Regions from separate parts of the Brevibacterium sp. LS14 genome, predicted to be linked through region 1. Evidence: riboswitches for the same ligand, from Rfam matches in the RefSeq annotation. Region 1 holds a riboswitch; each other region holds the start of a gene.
What was found. A riboswitch is a leader RNA that binds a small molecule or an ion and turns the genes downstream of it on or off. The one in region 1 is predicted to bind thiamine pyrophosphate.
Positions count from the first base shown of each region.

Region 2: linked by a shared signal. The riboswitch ahead of thiO (glycine oxidase ThiO) and the one ahead of thiM (hydroxyethylthiazole kinase) in region 1 are both predicted to bind thiamine pyrophosphate.
Region 3: linked by a shared signal. The riboswitch ahead of EZE58_RS01835 (ECF transporter S component) and the one ahead of thiM (hydroxyethylthiazole kinase) in region 1 are both predicted to bind thiamine pyrophosphate.
Region 4: linked by a shared signal. The riboswitch ahead of EZE58_RS07560 (TenA family protein) and the one ahead of thiM (hydroxyethylthiazole kinase) in region 1 are both predicted to bind thiamine pyrophosphate.

Region 1 is NZ_SJXG01000049.1:121,064-128,194, reverse strand. Features, by position in the region: gene EZE58_RS10025 (substrate-binding domain-containing protein) at 1-711, shown strand, start outside; gene EZE58_RS10020 (ATP-binding cassette domain-containing protein) at 732-1,553, shown strand; gene EZE58_RS10015 (ABC transporter permease) at 1,550-2,761, shown strand; TPP riboswitch at 2,997-3,100, shown strand; gene thiM (hydroxyethylthiazole kinase) at 3,088-3,948, shown strand; gene thiE (thiamine phosphate synthase) at 3,945-4,652, shown strand; gene thiD (bifunctional hydroxymethylpyrimidine kinase/phosphomethylpyrimidine kinase) at 4,649-5,515, shown strand; gene EZE58_RS09995 (TenA family protein) at 5,614-6,357, shown strand; gene EZE58_RS09990 (hypothetical protein) at 6,454-6,666, opposite strand; gene EZE58_RS09985 (cysteine desulfurase family protein) at 6,819-7,131, opposite strand, start outside.
Region 2 is NZ_SJXG01000031.1:168,539-175,669, reverse strand. Features, by position in the region: gene EZE58_RS03655 (amino acid permease) at 1-1,044, opposite strand, end outside; gene arsM (arsenite methyltransferase) at 1,229-1,999, shown strand; gene EZE58_RS03645 (2-dehydropantoate 2-reductase) at 2,125-3,039, opposite strand; gene thiE (thiamine phosphate synthase) at 3,036-3,713, opposite strand; TPP riboswitch at 3,737-3,839, shown strand; gene thiO (glycine oxidase ThiO) at 3,830-5,011, shown strand; gene thiS (sulfur carrier protein ThiS) at 5,008-5,244, shown strand; gene EZE58_RS03625 (thiazole synthase) at 5,246-6,031, shown strand; gene moeB (molybdopterin-synthase adenylyltransferase MoeB) at 6,028-7,131, shown strand, end outside.
Region 3 is NZ_SJXG01000011.1:66,431-73,561, forward strand. Features, by position in the region: gene EZE58_RS01820 (hypothetical protein) at 1-279, shown strand, start outside; gene EZE58_RS01825 (energy-coupling factor transporter transmembrane component T) at 287-1,123, opposite strand; gene EZE58_RS01830 (ABC transporter ATP-binding protein) at 1,116-2,606, opposite strand; gene EZE58_RS01835 (ECF transporter S component) at 2,606-3,235, opposite strand; TPP riboswitch at 3,261-3,369, opposite strand; gene EZE58_RS01840 (universal stress protein) at 3,439-4,437, opposite strand; gene EZE58_RS01845 (DUF4916 domain-containing protein) at 4,812-5,351, opposite strand; gene EZE58_RS01850 (MmgE/PrpD family protein) at 5,568-7,064, shown strand; gene prpB (methylisocitrate lyase) at 7,064-7,131, shown strand, end outside.
Region 4 is NZ_SJXG01000044.1:192,558-199,688, reverse strand. Features, by position in the region: gene EZE58_RS07575 (NAD(P)/FAD-dependent oxidoreductase) at 1-746, opposite strand, end outside; gene EZE58_RS07570 (hypothetical protein) at 817-2,010, opposite strand; gene EZE58_RS07565 (dihydroxyacetone kinase subunit DhaK) at 2,174-3,862, shown strand; gene EZE58_RS07560 (TenA family protein) at 3,850-4,533, opposite strand; TPP riboswitch at 4,531-4,633, opposite strand; gene EZE58_RS07555 (alpha-L-glutamate ligase) at 4,651-5,667, opposite strand; gene EZE58_RS07550 (VOC family protein) at 5,785-6,147, shown strand; gene EZE58_RS07545 (HutD family protein) at 6,214-6,714, shown strand; gene EZE58_RS07540 (hypothetical protein) at 6,932-7,131, shown strand, end outside.

The DNA.
Region 1 (7,131 bases):
GAAGCGAAGCAGATCCCCGTCGTCTCCTACGACCGCTTCTTCGACGGAGCCGACTACTACACCTCGTTCGACAACAAGAAGATCGGCAACCTTCAGGGTCAGGCCCTCCTCGACGGGCTCAAGGCCAAGGGCGTCGACCCGAAGTCCGGGCCGGTGTGGATGGTCAACGGCGACCCGAAGGACCCCAACGCCGCCGACTTCAAGGCCGGTGCCGAGGAGACCCTCAAGGCCGCCGGCGTCGACATCGCCGCCAGTCACGACACCCTCGACTGGAACCCCGATGACGCCCGGCAGTGGGTCGAAGGCCAGCTGCAAGGCGGAGGAGAGAAGCCGATCGCGATCTACGCGGCCAACGACGGCACGGCCGGTGGGGTGCTCGCCGCAACGACGAAGGCGAAGCAGGAACCCGTCGTCACCGGCCAGGACGCCGAAGTCGACGGCCTGCAGAACATCCTCAAGGGCGAGCAGTACGCGACGATCTACAAGTCCATCCCGCCGCAGGCCGAGTACGCGGCGAAGGCCGCGGTCGCGCTCGCAAACGGCGAGGAGCCGAAGGCCGCGACGACGTACAAGGACACGCCGACCGACTTCGTCGAAGCCAAGGTCGTCACGAAGGACACGATCAAGGACATCGTCGGCGACCAGATCAAGGCCTCGGACATCTGCTCGGGCATCGATGAGAAGCTCTGCGCCGATGCCGGAATCGAGTAGGGGACGCTGAGCGCACGCCGATGACTTCACAGACGAACGAGCCGACGCCCGCGTTCGGGCGGGCGTCGGCGACCACACAGCCCGTGCTCGAACTGCGCGGAATATCCAAGCGCTTCGGTGCCGTCCAGGCACTGACCGACATCAATCTCACCATCGGCCGCGGCGAAGTCGTCGGGCTCGTCGGCGACAATGGTGCCGGCAAGTCGACGCTCATCAAGATCATCGCCGGCGTCCATGGCGCCGACGACGGCGAGCTCCTCATGGACGGCCGCCCGCAGAGGTTCTCCTCACCCAAGGACGCGCAGAAGGCGGGGGTCGCCACGGTGTTCCAGGACCTCTCCCTGTGCGAGAACCTCGACGTGGTGGCGAACCTCTTCCTCGGCCACGAGGACACCCGGGCCGGCGTCCTCGACGAAGTCGCCATGGAGGCGAAGTCGTGGGAGCTGCTGCGCAGCCTCTCGGCGAAGATCCCCAGCGTCCGGGTGCCCATCGCCGCCCTCTCCGGTGGTCAGCGGCAGACAGTCGCGATCGCTAGGTCCCTCCTCGGCGAACCGTCGATCGTCATGCTCGACGAGCCGACCGCGGCCCTCGGAGTCGCCCAGACCGCCGAGGTGCTCAACCTCATCGAACGCCTCCGCGACCGCGACCTCGGCGTCCTCCTCGTCAGCCACAACATGGCCGACGTCCAAGCCGTGTGTGACCGCGTCCACGTCCTGCGCCTGGGCAAGGACGCCGGCGACTTCCCCGGTGATGAGCGCACCGACGTCCTCATCGCCGCCATCACGGGAGCCAACGACAACGTCGTCACCCAGCGGGCGGCACGCAGGGGTGAGCGCCGATGACCCGGAACTCGTTCATCACTGACGAACGGATCTCGCAGGAGGGGTTCGTCCGCACCTTCGTCCGGCGGATCAAGGAAGGCCAGCTCGGCTCGTTCCCGGTCATCCTCGCCCTCGTCATCATCGTCATCGTCTTCCAGTCGGCGAACAGCAACTTCATCTCCCCTGCCAACCTCGTCAACCTCTCCACGCAGGTCGCCTACCTCGCGATCCTCGCCCTCGGGATCAACCTCATCCTCCTCCTCGGCGAGATCGACCTCTCGCTCGCCCAGCTCGGCGGACTCTGCGCCTCCGTGCTCGGCGTCCTCGTCGTCCGCCAGGGAGTGCCCCCGCTCATCGCCCTGACGATCATGCTCCTCCTCGGCCTCGTCGTCGGTGCCATCCAGGGCTGGTTCTTCGCCGTCGTCGGCATTCCCGCCTTCGTCGTCACCCTCGCCGGTCTGCTCGCGTTCACCGGACTGACCCTGACGACGCTCGGCACGCAGAAGAACCTCTCGATGGCCGACACGTTCGCCTTCGATTTCGCGAGCTACTACTTCCCCGCGATGTGGGCGTACGTCTTCGGCGCGGTCGCGGTCATCGGTTTCGCCGCCGGGCTCATCCACTCGAAGCTGCGGCGGCACAACGCCGGACTCGACAGCGCGAGCTGGACGTCGGTGATCATCCGCATCGTCCTTCTCACCGCAGTCGTCTTCGGCTTCCTCATCCTCGTCAACCAGGACTTCGGGCTGGCGATGCCGTTCTTCCTCATGCTCGTCATCGCGATCGTCATCGACCTCGTGCTGCGGAAGACGAAGTACGGCCGATCGATCTACGCCGTCGGCGGCAAGGTCGAGGCCGCCCGGCGCGCCGGCATCCGGGTGACCTGGGTGCGCATCAGCGTGTTCATGACCGCCGGTGTCCTCGCCGCGCTCTTCGGCTTCGTCAAGGCCGGGGTGACGACGAACGCGGGATCGACGCTCGTCGGCACGCAGGACCTCCTCAACGCCATCGCGGCGGCCGTCATCGGCGGCACCTCGCTCTTCGGCGGGCGCGGATCGGCGTGGGCCGCTGTGCTCGGGGCGCTCGTCGTCGGAGCGATCAACAACGGCCTCTACCTCATCGGCTTCAACTCCGATGCGCAGCAGATCATCACCGCGCTCGTCCTCCTCACCGCCGTCGTCATCGACGCGATCAGCCGCCGCGGCCAGCGCTACGTCGGCAGAGGGTAGGCGTCGGAGGGTGGGCGACAGAGGTCTGACGGCTGCCGGTAGGCAGCTGGGTCGGTCGCCGAGGCGGAACTGAGTCACTTTTCGCCCGATCAGTCGGTTCAAGACCAGATCGATCGGACGAAAAGTGAATCATCGGGGCCGGGCGGCTGGATTGAAAGTGGGGTCGGGTGGGTTCGCGGCGGTGGGCCGTGCGGGCGCCGTCGTCGCCCCCTAGGTGTCGGTGATACAGTCGGGGGCAAATGACATGGGGTGCCCGGTGCGACTCGCGCAGGGCTGAGAGAACACCCATCGAACCTGATCTGGGCCATGCTAGCGAAGGGATCGTCATGACCGACATCGACCTGTCGTCGGCGCATGCGCGGCTGCGCGCGTCGAACCCGCTCATCCAATGCATCACGAACACGGTCGTGCAGCAGTTCAGCGCGAACGTGCTCCTCGCCGTCGGGGCGTCACCGGCGATGCTCGACCACGACGCCGATGCCGCGCAGTTCGCCCACCTCGCCGGCGGTCTGCTCGTCAACTTCGGCACAGCGACGAACCAGCAGTTCCTCGCCGCCGACGCCGCCGTCGACGCCGTCACCGAGGATGCCAAACCCTGGGTGCTCGACCCCGTGAGCATCGGCGCTGCCGACCACCGCACCACCCGGATCCGCCGCGCCGCGGCCGCCCACCCGACCGCGATCCGCGGCAACGCCTCGGAGATCGCGGCACTGGCCGGAGCCGGAGCGGGCGGGCGCGGGGTCGAGTCCACCGACGAGGTCGACGCCGTGCTCCCGGCCGCCGCCGAGCTCGCCCGCACGACCGGCGCCATCGTCGCCGTTTCCGGTGCCCGGGACGCCATCGTCGCCCACATCGACGGGGCCGACCACATCGCCCGCGTCGACGGGGGACACTCATTCATGCCGCTCGTCATCGGCACCGGCTGCTCACTCGGCGCCGTGACCGCCGCCTACCTCGCCGCCGTCCCGCCGGCGGGGACGAGTTCGCAGGCGGGCCCGGCAGGATCGGCCGCGTTCGAGCGCTTCACCGCAGTCGTCGCCGCCCACGCCCACTTCGCCGTCGCCGGAGAGGCCGCCGCCACCGGGGCGCTCGGACCGGGCACCTACTCGGTGCACTTCCTCGACGCGCTCTTCACCACCGACGACGACCGGATCGGCCGCGCCCGGGTCGAGGTGACCACAGTATGAGCGGCGATCGGCTCGCGGGCATCGACACCCGCCTCTACCTCGTCACCGATACCGCGCAGTGCGCGGAGGCGGGACGAACCGTCGCCGAGACCGTGCGCGCGGCCGTGACCGGGGGAGTCGGTGTCGTCCAGGTCCGCGACAAGGACATCGACGACACCGAATTCCTCGTCCTCACCCGTGAGGTCATCGCCGCCGTCACCGAGGCGATCGCCGGGACCGACCGCCGCGTTCCCGTCTTCCTCAACGACCGGGTCGCCGTCGCCCGCCGCCTCCTCGACGAGGGCAGCGACGTCCACATCCACGTCGGCCAGACCGACACCCCCGTCGCCGAGGTGCGCGACCTCCTCGGCGACGGCCCCCTCGTCGGCCTCTCCGCCGCCGAACCCGAGGAGTTCGCCACGGCCCAGGAGACCGGCGGCGTCGACCTTGTCGGCATCGGACCGGTCTTCGACACGACGACGAAGACCGACGCCCCGGCCGGGATCGGTCCCGACCGCCTTGGCGAACTCACCGCCTCGGCGGGGATCCCCGCGGTCGCGATCGGCGGCATCGACGCCGAGCGCGCGCACGAACTGCGGGGACGAGGACTCGTCGGCATCTGCGTCGTCTCCGCGATCTGCCGCGCCGAGGATCCCGAGCAGGCGGCCGCGGACCTCCTCGACGCCTTCGGCGACGGCACCCGAAAGGACGGGGAACAGGCATGAGCGAGCGACCACCGATCGCGCTGTCGATCGCCGGCACCGACCCGAGCGGCGGGGCGGGAATCCACGCCGACCTCAAGACGTTCACCGCCCTCGGCGTGCTCGGGACGACGGCGATCACCGCCCTCGTCGCGCAGAACACCCACGGGGTGTCCCGCGTCTACCCGATCGACGAGGACTTCGTCACCGATGAGCTCGACAGCGTGCTGAATGACATGCCCGTCGACGCGACGAAGACGGGCATGCTCGGATCCCGGTCGCTCGTCGACCTCGTCGTCGACCGGGCAGCGACCTCCGACTTCGGGTTCTTCACCGTCGACCCCGTCATGGTCGCGACCTCCGGACACCGCCTCCTCGAGGTCGATGCCGTCGACGCCGTGCGCACGCGCCTGCTCCCGGCCGCCGACCTCATCACCCCGAACCTCCCCGAGGCGGCCCTCCTCCTCGGCGACGACGTGCCCGAGGCGACGACCCCTGAGCAGATGCGCGACCAGGCCAGGGAGCTCGTCGCGCGCGGCACGCGCGCCGTCCTCCTCAAGGGCGGGCACGCCGCAGACGGCGAGGTCGCCGACATCCTCGTCACCGCCGACGGGGAGGTCACCGAGTTCGCCCACCCTCGGATCGCGACCCCGAACACGCACGGGACCGGGTGCACGCTCTCGGCTGCGATCACCGCCGAGGCGGCCGTCCTCCGGCGGGCCAACGGCGGGAAGACGCTGGCCTCTGAGGACATGCGGCAGGCAGTCGAACGGGGACTCGACTTCCTTGCCCGGGCGCTCGCCTCGGCGGCGGACTGGAAGGTCAGCCTCGACCCCGCGGGCGCCCACGGACCGGTCGACCATCAGGTCGACATCGTCCGCCGCTGACCCCGCCCGAGCACCGTACCCGGAGCGCTTCACCATCGCAGCACCGCGGCGCCCCGGACCCGACCCGATCGACGACGATTCGACCCAAGGAGACACGTATGACGACGACCTTCGCCGCCGGCCCGCAGACCACCGAACTCTGGGACCACGTCCGCCCGATCATCGAGGCGATCGAGGCGCTGCCGTTCCTCAGCCAGCTCGCCGAGGGCAGCCTCGATCCTCTTGCGTTCACGAACTACATCACTCAGGACAGCATCTACCTCAGCGGATATGCGAAGGCGATGTCCTTCCTCGCCGGGAAGACGACGGACCGGGACGAGTCCCGGTTCTGGTCCACCTCGGCGGCGGAGGCGATCACCGTCGAGGAGGAGATGCACGCCCAACTGCTCTCCGATGCCCGCCTCGGGCAGGCGCACTCCCAGCTCGAGGCCGAGGACCGGGTGGGTCCGTCGCCGACGACGCTCGGATACGTCTCGTTCCTCGTCGCCACGGCCGCGACCCGGTCCTACGGTGAGGGCGTCGCGGGAGTGCTGCCCTGCTTCTGGGTGTACGCGCACATGGGCAAGGTGCTCATCGAGCGCGCCGGAGAGATGGACGAGAACCACCCGTATCGGACGTGGGTGCAGACTTACGACGCCCCGGAGTTCGACGAGTCGACGCGGAAGGCCGTCGAGATCCTCGAACGCGAACTCGACCGGGCGCCAGCCGATGAGGCGGCGCGGATGCGGGCCGCGTTCGAACGCGCGTGCGTCTACGAACTCCACTTCTGGGCCTCGGCGCACGCGTTGCAGGACTGGGACGCGGGCGTCTTCGCGGTGCCCGCGGCCGAACCTGTGCGGTGAGCGCCGACACTGCGCGGAGGGCGGCCTCCGCGCAGACGGCGACCCCTCCGCTGCGGCGGCGCAGTGACCTCCTCCGCGGTGGCCCGGTGACCTCCGCTAAGCGCGGCCCTCGCGGCGGTCGTCGACGATCATGGTCAGCGGGGCGAACTGTCCGAGAGCCATCCAGCCCCGGCACAGTGTCGTCCAGAGGATGACGCGATCGACCTGGGACAGGGGGACACGGTCGTGCCGCGGACACGTGAGGCGCCCGAGGGCGAAGACGATCGCCGCAAAGCCGGCACCGATGATGGTGATGATCAGCAGATCCATGACGAAACCCCCTCGCAGCCGCAGTGGAACCCTGGATTCCAGTGTCTCTCCGAAGTGGCGCTGTGGAAAGGGGCCAATCGCACATCAGTGGCCTCTTCGCGTCGCAGTGAGGGCGAGGCGGCAGGGCTGGCGCGACCCGAACGGGCTGAGGCCTACGAATACGCGAGGCTGAGCCGGTTCGCCGCCTCGACGACCGCCGCTGCAGCAGCCGAGCCCTGCTCGGCGGTGATCGCAGACGGGAACGTGAAGCGCACGCTCGTCTTCGCGACCTCGGCGTCGATGCCGAGAGCGAGGAGCACATGCGAGGGCCCATCGGAGCCGACCGCGCACGCCGATCCGCTCGAGGCCGTGACCCCGAGGCGTTCGAGTTCGAGGAGCACGGCCTCCCCGCTCGTGCGGGAGAAGCAGAACGACGCATGGTTCGGGGTCCGCGACTCAGCACTGCCGGTGAGGAGTGCCCCGTCG
Region 2 (7,131 bases), on a different contig from region 1:
CATGACAGGCACCCCGCGCTCGTTGAGGCGGGCGAACAGCCTCGGTGCGGTGCCCTCCTTCGCCATCGCGTAGAGCATGCGGGTCGACGCGTAGAGACCGGAGTTGCCGGCAGAGAGGATCGCGGTGAGGATGACGGCGTTCATCACGCTTGCGGCCACGGCGATGCCTGCACGTTCGAAGACGAGGGTGAAGGGTGAGGCGGTGATGTCCTCATTGTCGGCCGAGGCGAGCAGGGACGGGTCGGTGTAGGGCAGGAGGAACCCGATGACGACGATCGCGCCGATGTAGAAGAGCATGATCCGCCAGAACACCGTGCGGATCGCTCGCGGCATGTCCCGGCGCGGATCCTTCGACTCTCCGGCGGCGACGCCGACGAGTTCGGTGCCCTGGAAGGAGAAGCCGGCGATCATGAACACGGCGATGATCGACATCCATCCCCCCGCGAACGGAGCCTCGCCGGTCGTCCAGTTCGAGAAGCCCGGGGAGGGTCCGCCGAGGATGCCTGCGATCATGAGCACGCCGAGGACGAGGAAGACGAGGACGGCGGTGACCTTGATCGCGGAGAACCAGAACTCGCCCTCGCCGAAGGCACGGGCGGAGAGGAAGTTGAGCCCGGTGAGCAGGGCGAGGAAGACCGCGGCCCAGATCCACGAGGGCACGTCGGGCAGCCAGAACGACATGATCACCCCGGCGGCGACGAGCTCGGCGGCGAGCGTGATCGCCCAGTTGAACCAGTAGTTCCACCCCATGGCGAAGCCGAAGGAGGGGCTGATGTACTTCGACCCGTACGTGTGGAAGGAACCCGCGACGGGCAGGTGGGTGGAGAGCTCCCCGAGGGACTGCATGACGAAGAGGACCATGACGCCGATCGCGGCGTAGGCGAGCAGCGCGCCTCCGGGACCGGCCTGAGAGATCGTTCCGCCCGAACCGAGGAAGAGGCCGGTGCCGATGGCACCACCGATCGCGATCATCTGCAGGTGCCTCGTGTGCAGTCCCCGCTTGAGTTCGCGGGTCTCCGTCGCCGAGGTGTCCGCCTGAGTCATCCTGTCCCCTGCTCGTTGCTGTCGGACCCGGTTGCAGGCCCCGGCCATTCTACTCACATGCCGTCGGCGACGCGGGTGCCGCAGCCGGAGCGGCTGGGGGCGGACGGCGGCGTTGACACGTGCTGGGGAGACGACCAGGATCGATCTCACACCGGTGACGAGGAAGCGACGGAGAGGAAGCGCTATGGCTGACGACGACCAGGTCCGCGAAGCAGTGCGGGCGCGTTATGCGGAGGCGGCGACGGCCTCCGCATCCGGAGTGGGCAACGATGAGCTGCTCCGCGAGGACGGCAGCGCGGACTGCTGTCCCGAATCCCCGCGCGGATTCGGTGCCGGACTCTATGACGCGACGACGGTCGGGGGCATGCCCGTCGGCGCCGTCGAGGCGAGTCTCGGCTGCGGGAACCCCACCGACGTCGCCGAGCTCCGGGATGGCGAACGGGTGCTCGATCTCGGTTCGGGCGGTGGTCTCGACGTCCTCCTCTCCGCCCGCCGGGTCGGTGCGACCGGATTCGCCTACGGGGTGGACATGACCGATGAGATGCTCGCTCTCGCCGAGGAGAACCGGGCGAAGTCGGGCCTGACGAACGTCGAGTTCCTCAAAGGCACGATCGAAGCCGTCCCGCTCCCGGACGCCGCCGTCGACGTCGTCATCTCCAACTGCGTGATCAACCTCTCCACGGACAAGCACTCCGTGCTCAGCGAGATGTTCCGCGTGCTCGCTCCGGGCGGGCGCATAGGAGTCTCCGATGTCGTCTCCGAAGACCGTCTCAGCCCGCAGGAGCGCAGTGAGCGCGGGTCGCATGTCGGCTGCATCGCCGGGGCTCTGTCACGAACGGAGTATGTCGACGGTCTTCGCGCTGTCGGATTCGTCGACGTCGCGGTCGACTTCACGCGTGAGGTCGCCGACGGCCTGCACTCGGCGATCGTGCGGGCGGTCAAGCCGGCCGGCTGAGCCTGGAAACATCGCTCGCCCTCGTGCTCTCCGGTCTCGCCGAGGCGGCCCATCGTCTCCGCGCAGGCGGCGGCCGGTGCGCGCGGGCTTCCGAAACCGCGGCCAGGCTGCAGACCCCTCTCCGGTCATCCCGCCCGGTCGATCTCGCCTGCTCGCAGCTGCACGAGAGTGAGGTCGAGCAGCGGGGTCGCGACCCCGAGTCCCGCCGCGGTCGCCGCGAGGCTGCCGAGGATGTGCTCGGTCTCGTTGGGCAGTCCGGCGGTGACGTCGCGATAGAGCGATGAGGTGAATGAGGAGCCCTCGGCGGTGAGCATCGAGAGCGTCACCGCGCGGGAGCGCGCCGAGATCGGGTGTCCGGCGCCCATCGCCACGGCTTCGAGCTCGTCGACGATCGCGACGACGTGGGGTTCGCCGCCGGCGGCCATGATCGCCCCGACGGGCGCCCGGAAGAGGCACGTGACCACGCCGGCTGCGGCGATGAAGACCCACTTCTCCCAGAGTGCGTCATCGATGGCATCGATGACCTGGAGGCGGAAGCCGGGGACGTCGAGGGCCTCGACGATCCCGGAAGGCACCTCTCCCCCGCCGAGGCGGCCGATCGTCATCGTCGCCATGTCCGTCATCTGCACAACGTCGTATCCGCGCATCGTGCCGATGATCTTCACGAGGCCCCCGAGCACCTGCCCGGGGAACTCCCTGTCCAGGCGGTCGATATGGGCCATGCCGTTGAGGAACGGAATGATGAGCGTGTCCGGCCCGATCGCCGGGCGAATGTCGTCGATGACCTGGTCGAGGCCGCTGGCCTTGACGGCGATGAGGACGAGGTCCGCAGGGATCGGGTTCGCTGCGAGCTCCTCGGCGGTCGTCACGGCCACCGGGTTCGTCCTGTCCTCGTCGGGGCCGATGAAGCGCAGCCCCGATGCGCGCAGCGCCTCGGCGCGCTCGGGTCGGACGAGGAAGGTGACGTCACGTCCGGCTTCGACGAGGCGGGTGCCGAACGCTCCCCCGGTGGCCCCGGCTCCGGCGATGAGGATCCTCACAGCTCTCCCTTCAGGGTCGCTGCCGCTGCGGCGGGATCATCGGCCTCGGTGACGGCGCGGACGACGACGATGCGCTCGGCTCCGGCTTCGCGCACCGCGTCGAGCCGCTCACCGGCGGCGATGCCGCCGATCGCGAACCAGGGCGTACTCACCCGTCCGGTGATCTCCCGCAGGGGCTCGAGGCCGACGGCCGGTCGCCCGGGTTTCGTCGGGGTCTCCCACACGGGCCCGAGGCAGAGGTAGTCGATGTCGGGGTCGGCGTCGGCGGCGAGCGCCTGGTCGATCGAGTGGGTCGAACGGCCGAGGAGGACGTCGGGTCCGAGCACGGCACGGGCCTGGCCGCTCGTGAGGTCACCCTGTCCGACGTGGAAGACGTCGGCGCCGACGAGGAGGGCGACGTCGGCACGGTCGTTGACGGAGAAGAGCCTGCCATGGCGGCGGGCGGCGTCCCGGAGGACCTCGAGGGCGGCGATCTCCTCTCGTGCCTCCAGGCTCTTGTCGCGCAGCTGGATGATGTCGACGCCCCCGGCGTATGCGGCGTCGAGGAACGCGGCGAGATCGCCCTGCTTGGTCCTGGCATCGGTGCAGAGGTAGAGGCGGGCCGCCTCGAGCGCGCGCCGACGCGCGGTTCGAGTCGTGGTCTGCGTGTCTCGCTGGGCGGAGGACGTTGTCATCACGGGAACCATGCTCCTAGAGTAGAGGAGTTCGCGGGAGCCTCGCTGGGAGGCTGAGAGGGCTTCGTGCCGACCGCCGCACCTGATGCGGGTCATGCCGCCGGAGGGAGAATACAGTGCACGTCATCGTCATCGGGGCCGGGATCATCGGGCTCGCCACAGCATGGGAGCTGCGTGGCCGGGGAGCGTCGGTCACGCTCATCGACCCCGCACCCGGCGAAGGGGCCTCGTATGCCGCCGCCGGCATGATCGCCCCGGCCGCGGAGATCGCGTGGGGGCAGTCTCCGCTCTTCCCCCTCATGCGCACCTCTGCCGATCTCTACCCCGAGTTCGCCTCGCGACTCACCGCCGAGACCGGGCACGACCTCGGCGAGACGCAGACGGAGACCCTCGTGTGCGCCGGGGACAGGGCGGATCTCGCGACCCTGCGGGACCTGCGCGCCCTGCAGGCCGAGGCGGGGTCCGAGGTCGAACTCATCACCGGATCCCGGGCCCGCGATCTCGAGCCCGCCCTCTCGCCAGGGGTGAGCGGGGCGGTGCGCATCCCCGGCGATCATGCCGTCGACCCACGACGGATCACCGGCGCCCTGCTCTCGCTCCTCGACGACGACATCGTCCGTGAGGAGGCGACCGGACTCGTCCGCGTCAGCGGCCGCACCGTCGGCGTCGCTCTTGCCGATGGGCGCAGCCTCACCGCCGACCAGGTCGTCGTCGCCGCCGGTGAAGCGGTGGGGACGATCGCCGGCGTCCCCGACCTGCCGCTGCGAGCCGTGCACGGCGACATCATCCGGCTGCGCACCGACGCGAGCGCACCGCCGCTGCTCACCCGCACCATCCGCGGACTCGTCGCCGGTCGGCCCGTCTACATCGTCCCGCGCCCCGACGGGGAACTCGTCCTCGGCGCCACGTCCCGTGAGGACGGACGGCCCGGGGTGCTCGCCGAGGGAGTCCACCGTCTCCTCCACGATGCCGAACGGCTCGTGCCCGGGATCCTCGATGCCGAGATCACCGAGATCACTGCGCGTGCCCGACCCGGATCACCCGATGACGTGCCGTTCATCGGGCGCACGGACCCCGGCTGCGTCGTCTCCACCGGGTACTTCCGCCACGGGATCCTCCTCACTCCGCTCGGGGCCCGCCTCGGTGCCGATCTCACCCGCGGTGAGGACTCGCCGTGGCTGCCCGCAGGGGCGCCCGCGGCCCTTGCTCCCCGCCGCTTCTCCGAAGCCGCACAGTCGAACGAGAGCCCGTCTCCGCGCCTTGTGGCGGCGATGACCACAGCAAGGAAGGAACCATGACCATCACACTCAACGGGGAGAGCAGCGAGCTCGCCTCAGGCACCACGGCCCGCTCGCTCGTCGAGCACGTCACCGGCAGGCAGCTCGCGACGGACGGGACTCCCGTCGACGGAGGCCGTCTCGGGGTGGCCCTCGCTGTCGACGGTGAGGTCATCCGCCGTGGACTCTGGGCCGAGTTCGCCATCGTCGACGGCCAGACCGTCGACATCGTCACTGCTGTGCAGGGAGGCTGAGATGAGCTGGACGATCGACGGAGCGACCTTCGACTCCCGCCTCGTCATGGGCACCGGAGGGGCGAGCACCCTGAGCATCCTCGAGAACGCACTGACCGCCTCGGCGACGGAGCTGACGACCGTGGCGATCCGCCGTTTCGACGCTGACGCCAGGGACTCGGTCTTCGCCCTCCTCGAACGACTCGGCATCCGCTCCCTGCCGAACACCGCGGGCTGCTATACCGCCCGGGACGCTGTGCTCACGGCCAAGCTCGCCCGGGAGGCGCTCGAGACCTCGTGGGTCAAACTCGAGGTCATCGCTGACGAGGACACCCTCCTGCCCGACCCGGTCGAGCTCTTCCGGGCGGCCGAGGAGCTCGTCCTCGACGGGTTCACGGTCTTCGCCTACACCAACGACGATCCGGCGCTCGCGAAGCGCCTCGAGGACGCCGGGGTCGCCGCGGTCATGCCGGCAGGGGCCCCGATCGGCTCGGGTCTGGGCATCCTCAACCCCCACAACATCGAGACGATCGTCGCCCGTGCGCAGGTGCCCGTCATCCTCGATGCCGGCGTGGGCACGGCCTCGGATGCGGCGCTGGCGATGGAGCTCGGGTGCACGGCCGTGCTGCTCGCCTCGGCGGTCACCCGCGCCCATGACGCACCGGCGATGGCTCGGGCGATGGCGCTCGCCGTCGAGGCGGGCCGCCTGGCTCGGGGCGCGGGACGGATCCCCAAGCGTCCGCTGGCACTCGCCTCCTCACCTCACGAGGGCAGGGTCACCACGGAGAACCTGGTGATGGGGCCATGAGCGGGACACCTCTGCGCCCGCTCGTCGAGCCCGTCGACGCGCTCACGCCCGATGAGCTCGCCCGGTACGCGCGGCATCTCAGCCTCCCAGAGGTCGGAGATCTCGGCCAGCGGCGGCTGCGGGCCGCGCGGGTCCTCGTCGTCGGCGCCGGCGGCCTCGGAGCCCCGGTGCTCCAGTACCTCGGGGCGGCGGGGATCGGACTCCTCACCGTCATCGACGACGACCGCGTCGAGGTCTCGAACCTTCAGCGCCAGATCCTCCATCGCGATGCCGACGTCGGCCGCCCCAAGGCAGACTCGGCCAGGGATGCGCTGCTGCGCCTCGACCCGCATCTGTCCGTGACCGCCCTCGCGGAACGCCTGAGCCCGGACAATGCACTCGAGCTCTTCGCCGCCCACGATCTCGTCATCGACGGTGCGGACAACTTCGCGACCCGGTATCTGTCCAACGATGCCGCCGAGCTCACCGGCACCCCGCTCGTGTGGGGGACGATCTTCCGCTTCGAGGGCCAGGTGAGCACCTTCGTGCCCGGTCACGGACCGATGCTGCGCGACCTCTTCCCCGACATCCCCGACGCCGATTCGGTGCCCACCTGTGCCGAGGGAGGAGTCCTCGGCGTCCTCTGCGGTCTCGTCGGATCGACGATGGCCGCCGAGGCCGTCAAGCTCATCTGCGGCATCGGGGACCCCCTCATCGGCAGGCTCCTGCGCACGGATGTGCTGGGGACGACCTTCACGACGCTGCGTTTCTCCGCCGACCCGGATCGGCCTGCCGTGACCGACCTCACCGAGGTCGCCGTCGCGTGTGCGGCTCCCCCGGCAGCTTCGGCGCCCGCCGTCGACGAGGTCACCGTCGCCGAGGCTCGTGCGTTGGGGGCCGACGCGGTCATCGTCGATGTCCGCGAGGAGTGGGAGCGGCAGGTCCAGTCCATCCCCGGCACCGTCCATGTGCCCCTCGACGTCGTCGTCGACCGGGGGTGGCCGGCCCTCGACGAGGTGGTCGGCCCCGCCACCGACATCGTCGTCCACTGCCGGTCGGGAGTCCGGTCGGCGAAGGCCGTGGCGGCCGCGGCTCCCGGCACTCCGGAGGGAGTGCGCCTG
Region 3 (7,131 bases), on a different contig from region 1:
ACTGTGACCGGCGAGCGCGGCGACGTCATCGACCGCGTCGCCGCCCTCGTCGACGGCGAACTCGGCGGGGTCGCGCTCGACGGTGAACCGCGGGTCTCAACCACACCCAAGCGCTCCTACTGGCGAGCGAACCTCGTCGACGGCACAAAGGTCGAAGCCGCCGCCGAACCCAAGGACGACGACCGCACCCTCCTCGCCCTCACCGCCTCGAAGCTGCCCAGCGCCGAGGCGCTCGAAGACTGGCGCTCCCACCTCAAGGACCTCATCGGTCAGGTGTGAGCCCGCCTCAGCCGGGGATGATCGGGTTCCATGTCCCCAGCAGGTGCGCCGAGGCGATCGCCGCCACGGTGACGGCCAGCGCGGTGAGCACGACGACCGCGTCGGCGATCCCGAATCGTGAGCGTCGCCGCCACGTGCGTCCCCGTCGCCCGAAGGCGCGACCCTCCATCGCCATCGCCAGCCTCGTCCCCCGCCTGATCGACTGGACGAGGAGGACGAAGATCCCGGCGAAGAGGCTTCCGGTGCGCCGCAGCACGGACCCGCCGGCGAGCCCCCTGGCGCGACGCGCCATCGCCAGGGTCTGCCATTCGGTGACGAGGAGGCCGAGCAGACGCGAGGCCGCGAGCACCGAGACGACGACGGTCTCCGGCAGTCGCAGATGTTGGACGAGCGCATCCGAGAGATCCCTCGGATCGATCGTCGAGGCGAGGACGACAAGCGGGACGGCAAGCGCAAGGGCACGGACGAAGATCGCCGCGGCGGATTCGAGGGACCCGGTCGTCATGAGGATCGGACCGAGATCGACGACGACCGCCCCGGTCTTCTCCGCGAGGATCGCCGTGCCCCATGCCGCGAGCAGCGCCCCGAGCGGCAGGAACCACAGGCGCTTGAGTGCTGCCCACAGGTCGAGCCCGCTCAGCGGCAGAGCGAGCAGGGAGAAGCCGAGGACGACCCCGGCCGAGACGATGTCGATGCTCAGCAGCGCCCCGACCATGAGGATGAGGGCGACGGCGATCTTCGTCAGCGGATTGCACCGGACCAGCACAGTCGACCGGACGACGGGGATGAGCTGACCGGGATCCTCGATCGCGACCCTCTCTCGGGCGGGCGCGGCCTCACTCAACGCGCTCACCTCGCAGCGGCTGCGCGCTCGTTCCGAGGCTCACACGCCTGGCCCCGATCGCGTCGAGGAAGTCGTGGTCGTGGCTGACGGCGACGACCGCGCTGCCGTGGTCGAGGACGTCGAGGAAGAGCGTGACAAGTCCCGCCCAGGTCAGCGCATCCTGACCGAATGTCGGCTCGTCGACGATGAGGACCCGCGGCCTGGGCGCGATCATCGCCGCCACTGACAGCCGCCGCATCTCGCCGCCGGAGAGTCCCTGCGGGTGGGCGTCGGCGATCTCGGTGAGCCCGAGTGTCTCGAGCAGGCTGGTCACCCGCGATTCGACCTCGCTCTCACTCCATCCGGCCAACCTGGGGCCGAGGGCGAGCTCGTCGGCCACGCTGGCCTTGAGGAACTGGTGTTCGGGCTCCTGGAAGACCATTCCGATCCTCGGTGCGAGGAAGGCCGACGGCCAGCGGAAGGGCCGTTCGTGCTTTGCGCCTTCGGCCAGTGTCCCGTGGGCGCGCACTTCGCCTGCGAACTCGGGAATGAGTCCGGCCAGGGTGAGCGCCGTCGTCGACTTGCCGGCGCCGTTGGGTCCGACGATGCCGACCGCCTCGCCGGCTCGGATCTCGAGCGAGTGGTCGGTGGTCGCAGGCACCCCCGCCCGTGGCCGGGCCGCACTCAGCCTCTCAGCGGTGAGCACCGTCCCTCCCGGCTCGCCGGATCGCAACGCTCCCGGCTGACGCGGGGGAGTGCGGGAGCCGGACTCGGGCACCCAGATCCCGGTGGCCCGGAGCACCTCGGCGAGGGCGGGATCACCGAAGACCGCGGACGGCGATCCCTGCGCGACGACCCCACCGCGGCCGAGGACGATGACGGTGTCGACGTCGTCCGACCACAGGCTCACCCGGTGCTCGACGACGATCATCGTCGCCGAGGTGGCCGCCTGGACCGTGAGCACCGCGTCCCGGACCGAGGCCGCCGAGGCGGGGTCGATGTTCGCCGTCGGTTCGTCGAGGACGATGACCTCGGGTGCCATCGCGTGGATGCCGGCGAGTGCGAGGCGCTGCTTCTGGCCCCCGGAGAGTGCGGCCGTGGGGTGGTCGAGGGGCAGGTCGAGGCCGAGCGCTGCCAGGGAGGCGGGGATGCGCTCGTCGATGACTTCGGCGCTCATCCCGATGTTCTCCATTCCGAAGGCGACGTCGTCGCCGACGCGGGAGAAGATCACCTGCGAATCGGGGTCCTGGAGGACGAGCCCGGTCACACCTCGGCGAGGATCCGGTGGGGCGTCACCGATCACGAGCTCTCCTCCGGCCTCACCCGATTCGACGGGGAGGACACCCGCGATCGCGTGGAGCAGTGTCGACTTCCCCGCCCCTGACGGGCCGAGGAGGAGAACCTTCTCACCTGCGGCGATGTCGAGGTCGAGGGGGCCGACGGCGAGCGTGTCCCGATCGGCGTGCCGCCACGAATAGCCGCGAGCGCGGATCGGCAGACCCATCAGCGGATGCGGCCGGAGGCGAACGAGGACAGCGCCCCGGTCTTCGCGATCGCACGGTAGGCGTACCACGCACCGATGCCGGAGATGACGATGCCGGAGACGATCGCGCACACGGCGTAGGCGAGCTGGTAGGTCAGCTGCCATTCGGCGTTGTAGAGGATGTTCTCGCTCACGGCCATGAAGGCGGCTGCGACGAGACCGGACAGCGTCGTCACCCACAGCGTGAACCTCCGGTAGCCGAAGGCGGCGAAGACGAGTTCGGCACCGAGGCCCTGGATGAAGCCCGACAGGAGCACGGTCGAGCCGAAGTGGGAGCCGAGGACGCCCTCGACGATCGCGGCGAGCACCTCGCAGAGCAGCGCGGCACCGGGCTTGCGGATGATGGCGCCGGCCAGAGGTCCGGCGAGCACCCAGAGTCCGGCGATGAGTCCGATCGAGGGCGGGAAGGCCTGGAAGCCGAGTTCGATGACCTTCCAGCTGGCGGCGAGCACCCAGAAGATCAGGCCGACCGCGATGCCGAGCACCGCGGTGACGACGTAGTCGACGACGCGCCACTTCTTCGTCGGCGGGGCCTGCGTGTAGGCGGGTGCGGACTTCGCGGCGGTTCCGGGCGCGGTGGTTCTCGGCATTGTGCCTCCTCGTGTCTCAAGGAGGGGTAGAAGAGTCTCGACTTCCTTCGGCGGTGCTAGCCGCATCAGGTTCGAGGGTCTGCAGCATGATCTGCACTCTCAGCGCCCCTGCTGGCGCTCCCCTGTCGTGAGACTTACTGTACAGCACCCGCCGCGCCGCCTGTCGGGACCGCGTCAGGCGATCAGGCAGGCGGCGATGGTCGTCATGTGTCGTGCGGCTGTGGCCAGCTCGGGACGATCATCACCGGACCCTCGGCATGGTGGAGGACCCCGCGGGAGACCGAGCCGAGCAGCGCGCTCTTGACCGCTCCGCGACCACGCGTGCCCATCACCGTCAGCTGCGCCCGCTTCGTCGCCTCCGAGAGCATCGCGGTCGCATCGCCGACGACCACCGAGGTGGAGATCGGCAGACTCGGGAACTGCTCGCCGAGCGCATCCGCCTCCGCCGAGAGCGCGGTCTCGAGCTGCTTCTGCCGACGGTCGGCGACGTCGGCGCCGAGCTCGAGCTCGGGATACCAGTAGAGCCACTCCTCGCCGGCGGGCAGGACGGAGACGACCTCGAGTCCGGCCTCCCTCGAGGCGGCCACCTCGGCGGCGGTGAACATCGCGATCCGCGCGGCCTCCGAACCGTCGACGGCGACGACGACCGGTCCGCGGGCCTCGCCGCGCTGTGCTGAGTGCTGGGGGACGACGATCGTCGGGCAGTGCGCGTGCGGGGGCAGGGCCGTGGAGACCGATCCGAGCATGCGACCGAGGAACCCGCCGCGCCCTCGGGCGCCGACGATGACCACCTCGGCGTTGGAGCTGAGGTTGACGAGGACGCCGGCGGCGTCGCCGGATTCGGCCGCGTAAGTCACGGGTTCGGGATGATCGGCGAGGAGTTCGGACGCCTCGGCGAGGAGCTTCTCGGCTCCCCGCAGTGCGGCCTCGTCCTCGGGTTCGGAGGGTATGGAGGCCATGTTCGGGTAGATCATCAGCGGCATCGTGAACGCCGTGACGACGGTCAGGGGGACGCCGCGGTGGAGGGCTTCGATCGCGGCGTAGCGCAGGGCCAGGGCCGCGAGTTCGGATCCGTCGAAGCCGACGAGGACGCCGAGGTCGCGGCTGAGTCCGGACTCGGCGGGCCGCGGGTCGGCGGCGCGGTCATCGGTCGGGTTCGCAGCGGCCTGGCGAGCGGGGTTCCGGTGGGCGTCAGCGTTCATGGCAGTCCTCTCGACGGGGCCTGACCAACCCTGACGATGACGGCGGCCCCGAAAACCACATCCGTCGTCGTCGCCTCCAGTCTACCAGTGCACTTCTACAGCGTGTAGAAAAGTCGCCGAGGCGGTCGCCGGGTTGCTGTGGCGCCGCGGGGTGGCTGTGGCACCGCCGAGTTGCTGTGGCGCCGCGGGGTGGCTGTACGCCCGCGGGGTGGCTGAGCGGCCGGCGGGCGCATGGGGTTGCCGAGTCGAGGACGCCAAGTGTCGATTTCTGGCTCGCGAATCGACACTGAGCGTCCTCGAGTCGCAGCGCGCCGCGGAAAACCGGGCGGCACCCCGCGTAGGCGCCGGGCGCAGGCCCGATGGACAGCCCGGCCTCAGATGGGAAAGCCGAGGTAACTCAGGGCCGCGCGGATGATGTGCTCCTGACCGTGGGAGAGTTCGCTCGCGATGTCCTCGCGCAGCGCCTCCGACGGCGTGAGCCAGTCGAGGCTGAGCGCGTCCGCGCGCGGGGTGCACTCGCCGCGGACCTCCATGACGAAGCACATCGAGATCGCGTGCTGACGCGGGTCGTGGAGGAGCGCCGCTCCCTCGGTGGGGAAGTACTCGGCGATGTGGAACGGCGCGATGGCCGGGGGGACGACCGGCAGCGCGAGCGGACCCAGGTCGTTCTCGGCATGGCGCAGCAGAGCCGCGCGGATCGACTCGTGGTAGCGGATGCGGCCGCCGACGACCTCGCGACCCAGGGTGCCGTCGTCGAGGCGGCGCAGCAGGAGGCCGATCTCCTCGACATCGCCGGCCTCTCCGACGCGGACGGGGATGGCATTGACATAGGGGATGGGGAGACGGCGACGAAGCTGGGCGAACTCGTTGTCGTCGAACCAGTTCTCGTCGAAGTCGAGGGCAGTGCGGGTCATATCCCGATTGTGTCACAGTTCACCTCGACGGACGGGTGGGAGGAGGGGGGTCGAGGCGGCTCATGCCGGTCGGGTAAAGTATCTTGATGTCAAGATAAAACTCCGGCCGGGCCGCAGCGTCGCAGTGACGTGGCCTACAGTTGAGTCAACCACTCTCCGGCCAGCGGCGGTCGTGACATGGCCCGCAGCGGTCAACGACGATTGAAGGGATTGTCCATGATTGATCATGAGGTCCGTACCCACAAGAGCTCAGAGAACCTGGCTCGTGAGGATCAGCTCGCCTGGAAGATCGCCGAGGTCGCCTCCGACCCGACGCCCGTCGATCCCGAGGTCACCGAGATGGTGATCAACCGCGTCATCGACAACGCCGCCGTCGCGGCCGCCTCGGTGAACCGTTCGGCCCCCACCCACGCCCGCGAGCAGGCACAGGCGCACCCCTTCACCCCGGGTGCGACGATCTTCGGACTTCCCCTCGCCGAGCGCTTCTCCCCGGAGTGGGCGGCCTGGGCCAACGGCGTGGCCGTGCGCGAACTCGACTTCCACGACACCTTCCTCGCCGCCGAGTACTCCCATCCCGGTGACAACATCCCGCCGATCCTCGCCGTCGCCCAGCACATGGGCATCGGGGGAGCGGACCTCATCAACGGCATCGCCACCGGGTACGAGATCCAGGTCGACCTCGTCAAGGGCATGAGCCTGCACCAGCACAAGATCGACCATGTCGCCCACCTCGGCCCCTCGGCCGCGGCCGGCATCGGGGCGATGCTCCACCTGCCCACCGAGGTGACCTTCCAGGCAATCCAGCAGGCCCTGCACGTGACGACGGCGACCCGCCAGTCCCGCAAGGGTGAGATCTCCTCGTGGAAGGCCCACGCACCGGCCTTCGCCGGGAAGATGGCCGTCGAGGCCGTCGACCGGGCGATGCGCGGTGAAGGCGCCCCGAACCCGATCTACGAAGGCGAGGACGGCTTCATCGCGTGGATCCTCTCAGGCCCCGAGGCCCGCTACACGATCCCGCTGCCGGGCAAGGGCGAGGCCAAGCGCGCCATCCTCGACACCTACACCAAGGAGCACTCCGCCGAATACCAGGCGCAGGCGCTCATCGACCTCGCCCGCAAGCTCGGCGGTGAGATCGAGGACCTGACGAAGATCAAGCGCATCATCATCCACACCTCGCACCACACGCACAACGTCATCGGCACCGGCGCGAACGATCCGCAGAAGATGGATCCGAAGGCCAGCCGCGAGACGCTCGACCACTCGATCATGTACATCTTCGCCGTCGCCCTCGAGGACCGCGGCTGGCACCATGAGGACTCGTACACCCCCGAGCGGGCCGCCCGTCCCGAGACCGTCGAGCTCTGGCACAAGATCGAGACGACCGAGGATCCCGAGTGGACCCGCCGCTACCACTCGACCGACCCGAACGAGAAGGCCTTCGGCGGTCGCGTGGAGATCGAGTTCGAGGACGGGTCGACCCTGACCGACGAGATCGCCGTCGCCGACGCCCACCCGCTCGGCGCCCGCCCGTTCGTCCGCGAGAACTACGTCGAGAAGTTCCGCACGCTCTCCGCGGGCATCCTCACCGAGGCCGAGGCGAACCGCTTCCTCGACCTCGCCGAGAACCTCGAGAGCCTCGACGCGGCAGGCGTGGGCCAGCTCAGCTTCGCCGTCGAAGGGCTGAAGCACAGCGGTTCGAAGGGCATCTTCTGATGCTCGGGGCCACCACGACACCGGCCGAGCGCCGGAAGCGGTTCCGCGAGCTCCTCGCCGGCGACGG
Region 4 (7,131 bases), on a different contig from region 1:
CGGACCCCGGCCGTCACCCGACCGCCGTGGGCTTCGAGATCGGCGACGAGGGCGTCGGTGATCGCCTGCGAACCGCCGACGGGGGAGGGCCACCCGCCGGCGTGGGCGATGGTGGCGAGCATCGTCGCCGTCGCTGCCGTGCCCATCCCCGGCAGGGGGCCGATCGCGTGCGAGCCGACGCCGGTGAACAGCGCCTGGGTGGTCTCGTGGGAGAGCGGGATGTTCCACGCGGGACTCGCCTGGGAGAGCAGCCGCATCCCGAACTTCACGACGTTGGCGATGCCCGAGGCATCGCGCAGGGTCGGCGGCAGCGACCGCTTATCGCCGAGGGAGAGCCAGATCGTGTCGTCGACGCGCTCGAGGAGGGGACGGAAGAACCGGTCCCATTCCGGTCCCGCCTCGCCGAGGTGCTCGACCGTCTTCGCAAGATCGTGGAAGGCCAGCGCGGCGGGCCGACCGTCGAGCGGCTGGGCGTAGGAGATCTCCGGGGTCGTGAACTCGAGTCCGCGGGCCCGGAGGTCGAAGTCGACGAAGAAGGGGCTGGCGATCGCGAGCGGGTGGACGGCCGAGCAGATGTCGTTGACGATCCCCGGGGCCAGCCCGAGGTCGAGAGTGCGCGAGCCGCCGCCGATCGTCGGCTGGGCTTCGAGGACCTCGACCGAAAGCCCCGCCCGAGCCATGGTGACGGCGGCCGCCAGACCGTTGGGGCCGGATCCGACGACGACGACATCAGGCTGGGTGCTCATGGCTTCAGTCTAGGTCAGACGCCCGAAGCGCGTGCCTCGGGCGTGCGCACGGCGGCCCCCGGCGCCGGGATCAGAACTCGCCGATCCCGTTGTGGAGGATGTCGCGCAGAGCCGAGCGGATGAGGCCGAGCTCTTCGAAGCCGTCGAGCTCGGCGTCACCGAGGACGACCGTGTCCGTCGTCAGCTCCCTGACGCTCACGACGCTGCTCGTTCCCAGCTGGTCGGTGCCGAAGAGGAAGAGGTTCGCGACGATCGGGGTCTCCCCCTCGGGCAGGGCGCGGGTGGCAAGTGCTCCCACCCGCGGGTCGAGGGGGCCGGTCGGTGAGTCGGCGGGGACGAGGGTGCTGAGCTCGGGAAGCGTCTCCCGGGTGAGGCGCGAGGCCTCGTCGTCTTCGTCGAAGCTGTCGATGAGTCCGAGCTCGAGTTCGAACGCCGTTCTCGAGAGGACGCCGGTGAGCAGGTTCTCGTCGAGGAGCGGTGTGCGTCGGGTGTACCACCGGATGACGTCGTCGGCGTCGTTGGTGAGGATGAGCGACCAGACCGCGCTGACATCGACGTCGGCGGGCAGGGGGAGGAAAGCCCAACCGGCGAAGAGGTCCCCGAACGTCGTGACGGGAGGCGGCGGCACTTCGGCCGCCGGGCCGGTCGACTCTGCCGCGGCTGCGGTGGTGCGAGCGTCGCCTGCCGACGCCCCGGCGTCGTCGGCCTCGTCGTCGAAGGGGCTGAAGGAGAGCGTCTCGGCGAAGCGCATCTGCGCGACACGCAGCAGGCCCTCGATGAGTTCACTGCTGACGTCCTCGTTGAGGAGTTCGACGTTGCCGGATTCGAACGGGTCGTCGTCGCAGAGGATGGCGACGTAGCGGCCGGTGGGTTCGTGGCCCTCGGGCAGAGGGTAGATCTTCAGCCGGGACAAGGCCGCCGAGGCCTCCTCGACGAGGACGTCGCCGCTGAGATCGGACAGGGTGCTGTTGACCGGGGCGTCGGCGCTCGTGCCGTCGGTCTCCTCGTCGACGTCGTCGTCGACCCATGCGTTCGCCGACTCGGTCTCGACGAGGAAGCCGGCGATCTGCGAGAGGATCGTCGCATACGACGCGCCCTCGGTGGTCCGTTCGATCCACCCTGTCTCGCCGTCCTCATCCTCCGTCTCGAAGTATCCCCACACCATGGTGGGGAAGAACTTCGGCGGCACGGATTCGATGATGTCGGGGCGGAACAGCCCGAACGGGATCCATTCGGAATCGTGGTCGACGGGGGAATCGTTCATCGGTCAATAGTGCCACGAGCCGGGCGGATCCGCCGACGGTCGGCAGGTGAACAGCCACCCTGCCACTCCGCCGGGCAGGTATAGCATGGCACCGTCCGCACAGCCGGTGGCCGTCGACTGCCCACCGGACCGGCACACGACGCTGACCTGCGAAAGGATCTCCATGAGCGCGTTCTTCGTCTCGCCCACCCCGACCATCAGTGCCCTGCGCGGCTTCGCCCGCGCCCACTCGGACCGTGTGGCCCTCACCGAGGACCCGCTCTTCGTCCGCTCCCGCACCCGGACCCCTGAACGCCGAGTCGGCCTCGTCTCCGGCGGCGGATCGGGCCACGAGCCCATGCACGTCGGTTTCGTCGGGCAGGGCATGCTCGATGCGGCAGTGCCCGGCGAGGTCTTCGCCTCCCCGCACAACGCGCAGATCTACTCCGCCTCGCGCGCCGTCGCCGGAGCAGACGGGGTCCTCCACATCGTCAAGAACTACACCGGCGACGTCATCAACTTCGCCATCGCCGCCGAACGCCTCCAGGCCGCGGGCATCCCGACACGCACCGTCATCGTCGACGACGACATCGCCACCGACAGCGACGAGACCGAGACCGGCCGCCGGGGCACCGGAGCGACCGTCGTCGTCGAGAAGATCCTCGGTGCCGCCGCCGACTCCGGGCTCGGGCTCGACGAACTCGCCGACCTCGGCGCCGAAGTGGCCGACCGTTCCCGCAGCCTCGCCGTCGCCGCCCGCGCCCAGACCGACTCCCACACAGGGAGGCCCGCCTTCGATCTGGCCGAGGGAACGCTCGAGTACGGGGTCGGCATCCACGGTGAACGTGCCGCTTCCTCGATCGACCGGGAGGACTTCGACGCACTCGTGGCGAGGATGGTCGACGAGGTCCACGCCGCCGTCGCAGGCGACCCCGCCGACGGCGACCTCCTCGTCTTCGTCAACGGACTCGGTGCCAGCACGCAGATCGAGCTCTTCAACGTCTTCGACGCCGTCACCCGCGCCCTCGAAGCCAAGGGCGAGAAGGTCGCGGCGTCCCTCGTCGGCGACTACGTCACCGCCCTCGACATGACCGGCTTCTCGATCACGCTCACCCGAATGCAGCCGCAGTGGTTGGACTGGTGGGAAGCCGCCACCTGCACTGCGGCCTTCCCCGCGCCCGTCGCCGACGGCACACCGACCGCATCTATCGCCGAACGCGTTACCGACCAGGGTGGCGCAGACGAGACCGACGTGGGCACACTGCGCACCCGCGCACAGGATCGCAGCACCGACCTCGAGACCGCCGTCGTCATCCGCTTCGCCGAACTCGCCGAAGAGCATCACGGCCACCTCACGCGACTCGACCAGGTCACCGGTGACGGCGACTTCGGCGACAACCTCCGCGGCGGTCTCCGCCATGCGACCCGACTCATGGAGGAGGCCGACGCGGCGGGATTCGCCGCCGCCGAACGTGCCTTCCTCAACGGCGTCGGCGGCACGAGCGGGCCTCTGCTCGGCCTGCTCTTCCAGGAGCTCAACGCCGGATACGCGAAGCTTGGGGACGACGAGCACCCGAGGACCGTCTGGGAGCAGGCGACCGCGGCCGGCTCGGCGGCGATCCGCCGCGTCGGCGGAGCCGAGCCCGGCGACCGGACGGTCATCGACGTCCTCGAACCGACCGCCTCAGCGCTGAGCGGAGGATTCGCCTCGGCCGCCGAGACGGCCGCCGACGCCGCCCAGGCCACGGCCGAACTCCAGGCCAGGCGCGGTCGTGCGAGCTATGTCGACGGGCGCGGCCATGGCACCCCCGACGCGGGCGCGGTCGGGATCTCGCTGCTCTTCACCGCGGCCGCCGAGGTCTACGAACGCTGAGCCCGGTACGCCTCATCGAAGAACGCGCGCTCGAGCCCGACGGCCCGCCCCCACAGCGCGGTCAGCCGCTTTCGGGTCGTGACCGACTCGGCGTCATCACCCCGGGGAAAGACGCGTTCGAGTTCGTCGACGAGGAACTGCACCCACGCGGAGAAGTCCTCACCGCGGTGGAGGTCGATCCAGCCGACGTGGACGGCACGGGTGGGCATCTCCCGCTCGAGCTCACCCCAGTCGAGGTAGAGCCATTCGGCGATGACGAGGACGACGAGGAGATCCGGGTACGACGCCGAGGCGACGGCGGTCCGCATGACCTCGCGGAAGCCTTCTGTCGGAGCGAGGAGGACAGGGTCGGCGTAGTCGTCCTCGGTCACCCCTACCTCGGCGAAGGCGCGGATGAAGTACGAATCCTCATCGGCTTCGAGGAACCCCAGCTGCCGGGCGAAGCGGAGCTTCGCCTCGATCCGGTCGGCATGCGCGACGCACGCGCCGAGCATCGCGAGAAAATCCTCGAAGAACTGGTAGTCCTGGACGAGGTAGGTCGCCATGACGTCGTCAGGCACGGTGCCCGCGAAGAGCTCCTCGACGAACCGGTGGCCGACCGCGGCCGACCAGTCCTCGTCCGCTGAGTCGCGCAGCGCCTCGACGGCGCCGCCCTGGGACACAGTGATCATTCGTCTCCTCCAACTTCCTCCGCCGGCATGATCCGGATCAGGTGTAAGGGTCTGCCTTCGCACTCTCAGCGCCGGGTCAGGCGCTCCCCTGTGGTGGTCTGAGACTATCAGGCCCGGTCAGGGCACGGGAATGCCCGCAACCGCGCCGAGGCGCAGGCTCAACTCCTCGGCGATGCGCGCTGCCGCGGGCTGCCGGCCGGCCGCACGCTCGGCCTCCTCGACGGCCGAGTTGTAGTTCGTGTTCGTGTTGATGTCGTAGACGACCTGCCGGCCGTCGGCGGTCTCGATGAACTCGACACCGGCGAAGTCGATGCCGAGGTCGCGGAGCAGTTCCTCGAGTCGGCCGATGAGCGGGGTCTGTGCGGTGATCTCCTCGCGCCGGGTGAACTGGCTGACCGGCGCCGAGGCGGTGCGCTGGTCCCCGGCGGTCCCAGCGGTCAGGATCTCGCACGCGTCGGCGGGGCAGAGTTCGAACGAGCCGGCAGAGACATCGACTCTCACGGCATAGTGAAACCGGCCGCCGATGAACTCGGCGCGGGTGATGAACGGTGCGGCCGGCTGCAGGTACTCCTGGATGAGGGTGATGCCGTCGATCGGCTCGTCCGCGCCGTCGGGTCCGAAGTCGGCGATCGCCTGCTCGAGGTCGGCGTGGGAGTCGAACCGGCGCACGCCCAGGCCCTTGCCGCCCTGGTTGTGCTTGGTGATGAACGGGGGAGCGAAGTCCGCAGCCGCCTCGGTGATCGCGGTGCTCCCGAACGCGGCGGCGGTCCTGGGGACGTCGAAGCCGTGGGCTGCGAGTTCACGGTGCTGGCGGATCTTGCTGACCTCGAGCTCGTAGACGTCGGAACCGTTGATGACCGTCCGACCGGCGGCCTCGAGCCACGCGAGCACCGCCCGGCCGAAGTCCTTGACATGCGGGTCGGTGCGCGTGTGCGAGGACGCGGAGAGGCGGGACCAGAAGAGGGCCTCGGGCGGCTCGGCGGCCAGGTCGATCGTCGCTCCGGGCAGCAGCCATTCGACGTAGTCGACGCCCTGGGACTCGAGCGCCTCGGCGAAGGGGGTGATCCACTCCGGGTTGTCGTGGATGATGTAGACCGCGGGCCTGTCGGCGACGGGCAGCTGCTGGGTGCTCATGGAAGGCCTCTCGATGTCGTGTCGGAACGCTGGACGTATTGCTCAACAATCCTACGGGTCCGGGGATTCCCGGCCGAAGCCGTTCACCGCGTCCGTCCACCGGCGTAGACTCAGGCTATGGCTATCGCAAAGCAGCCCGTGATCGTTCTCGACGCTCCGGATGCTGGTGAGCTCGCCCGCTTCTCCGGCGACCTCCTCGACTGGCAGGTCCGCGTCGACGACGACGGCACGTGGGCTGAGATCACATCCGACTCCTGGCCGCCCATCTGCTTCCAGCAGGTCGAGGACTACCACGCCCCGAGCTGGCCCAGCCAGGAGCATCCGCAGCAGATGCACATCGACGTCATGGTCGACGACCTTGACACCGCAGAGGCACAGGTCATCGAACTCGGTGCCGGCAAGGCCGCGGTGCAGCCGGGGGAGACCTTCCGCGTCTTCCTCGACCCCGCCGGCCATCCGTTCTGCCTCTGCGTCAGCTGAGGCGGTGCCGGCCGACTGAGGCGGCGCGGGCCAGCCGTGACGGCGCCCGCGTCTACGATGGCGAGCATGGACCTCATCGCGTCGTTCGACGACATCGCACCGAGACCGTGGGCCAATGGCGCAGGTGAGACGACCGAACTCGTCTCACTCGACGAATCCGCGCGCCTAACCCAGGATCGCCGCCGGTGGCGGCTGAGCATCGCCCGCCTCGATCGTCCGGGTCCGTTCTCGTCCCTGCCCGGACTCGATCGGATCTTCTGTCCCACCGCCGAGGTGGTCCTGTCGATCGACGGCACCCTCCACCGGGCGGGCCCCGGGCGTCCCCTGCGTTTCAGCGGCGATGCCGACGTCGCTCTCACCGAACTGCGAGAGTCCTGCTTCGCGATCAACCTCATGACCGAGCGCGAAGGCGACCACCCTGCCCTGACGATGCTGCCCGCACCCGCCGAGCGGCCACGATTCGTCCTCACACTCGAACCGGTCGAGGGATGGGGGCGGTTCACCCTCCTCGAACTCGACGGTTCCGAGGAGCTGCCGGGCCGCCTCGGCGTCATCGAGATGAGCTGAGGAGGGGGAGGCTCCGGTCGCGCCCACACGGAAGCGAATCCTGAGGAAAACGTGCGAGTCGGGTGTACCGGCGGTCACAGGTCGAGGCGTCGTTGCTGGTCATCAGCGGAGTCGTCGGCCGGGCGTCCAGGAGGCTCCCAGGCTCGGGTGGGCCCGGTCAGGGTCTCTGGACTTCCACGGAGAATACTGGGAGCTGACACACGTTCTGGGAGGTACTTTGGCGTCGCAACAGAGAGACCCGCACAACTCGTCCGATCCCGCAGGCGCGAACGGCGCCGCGGGATCGATGCCGCAGCCGACCCCTGGTGCCCAGCCGACCCACGGCACCCAGCCGTCACAGACGCTGCCGCTCATCACCGAGGAGATGACAGCGGCGCATCCGGCGACGACCCCGGTCATGCCGCCCAACCCCATTCG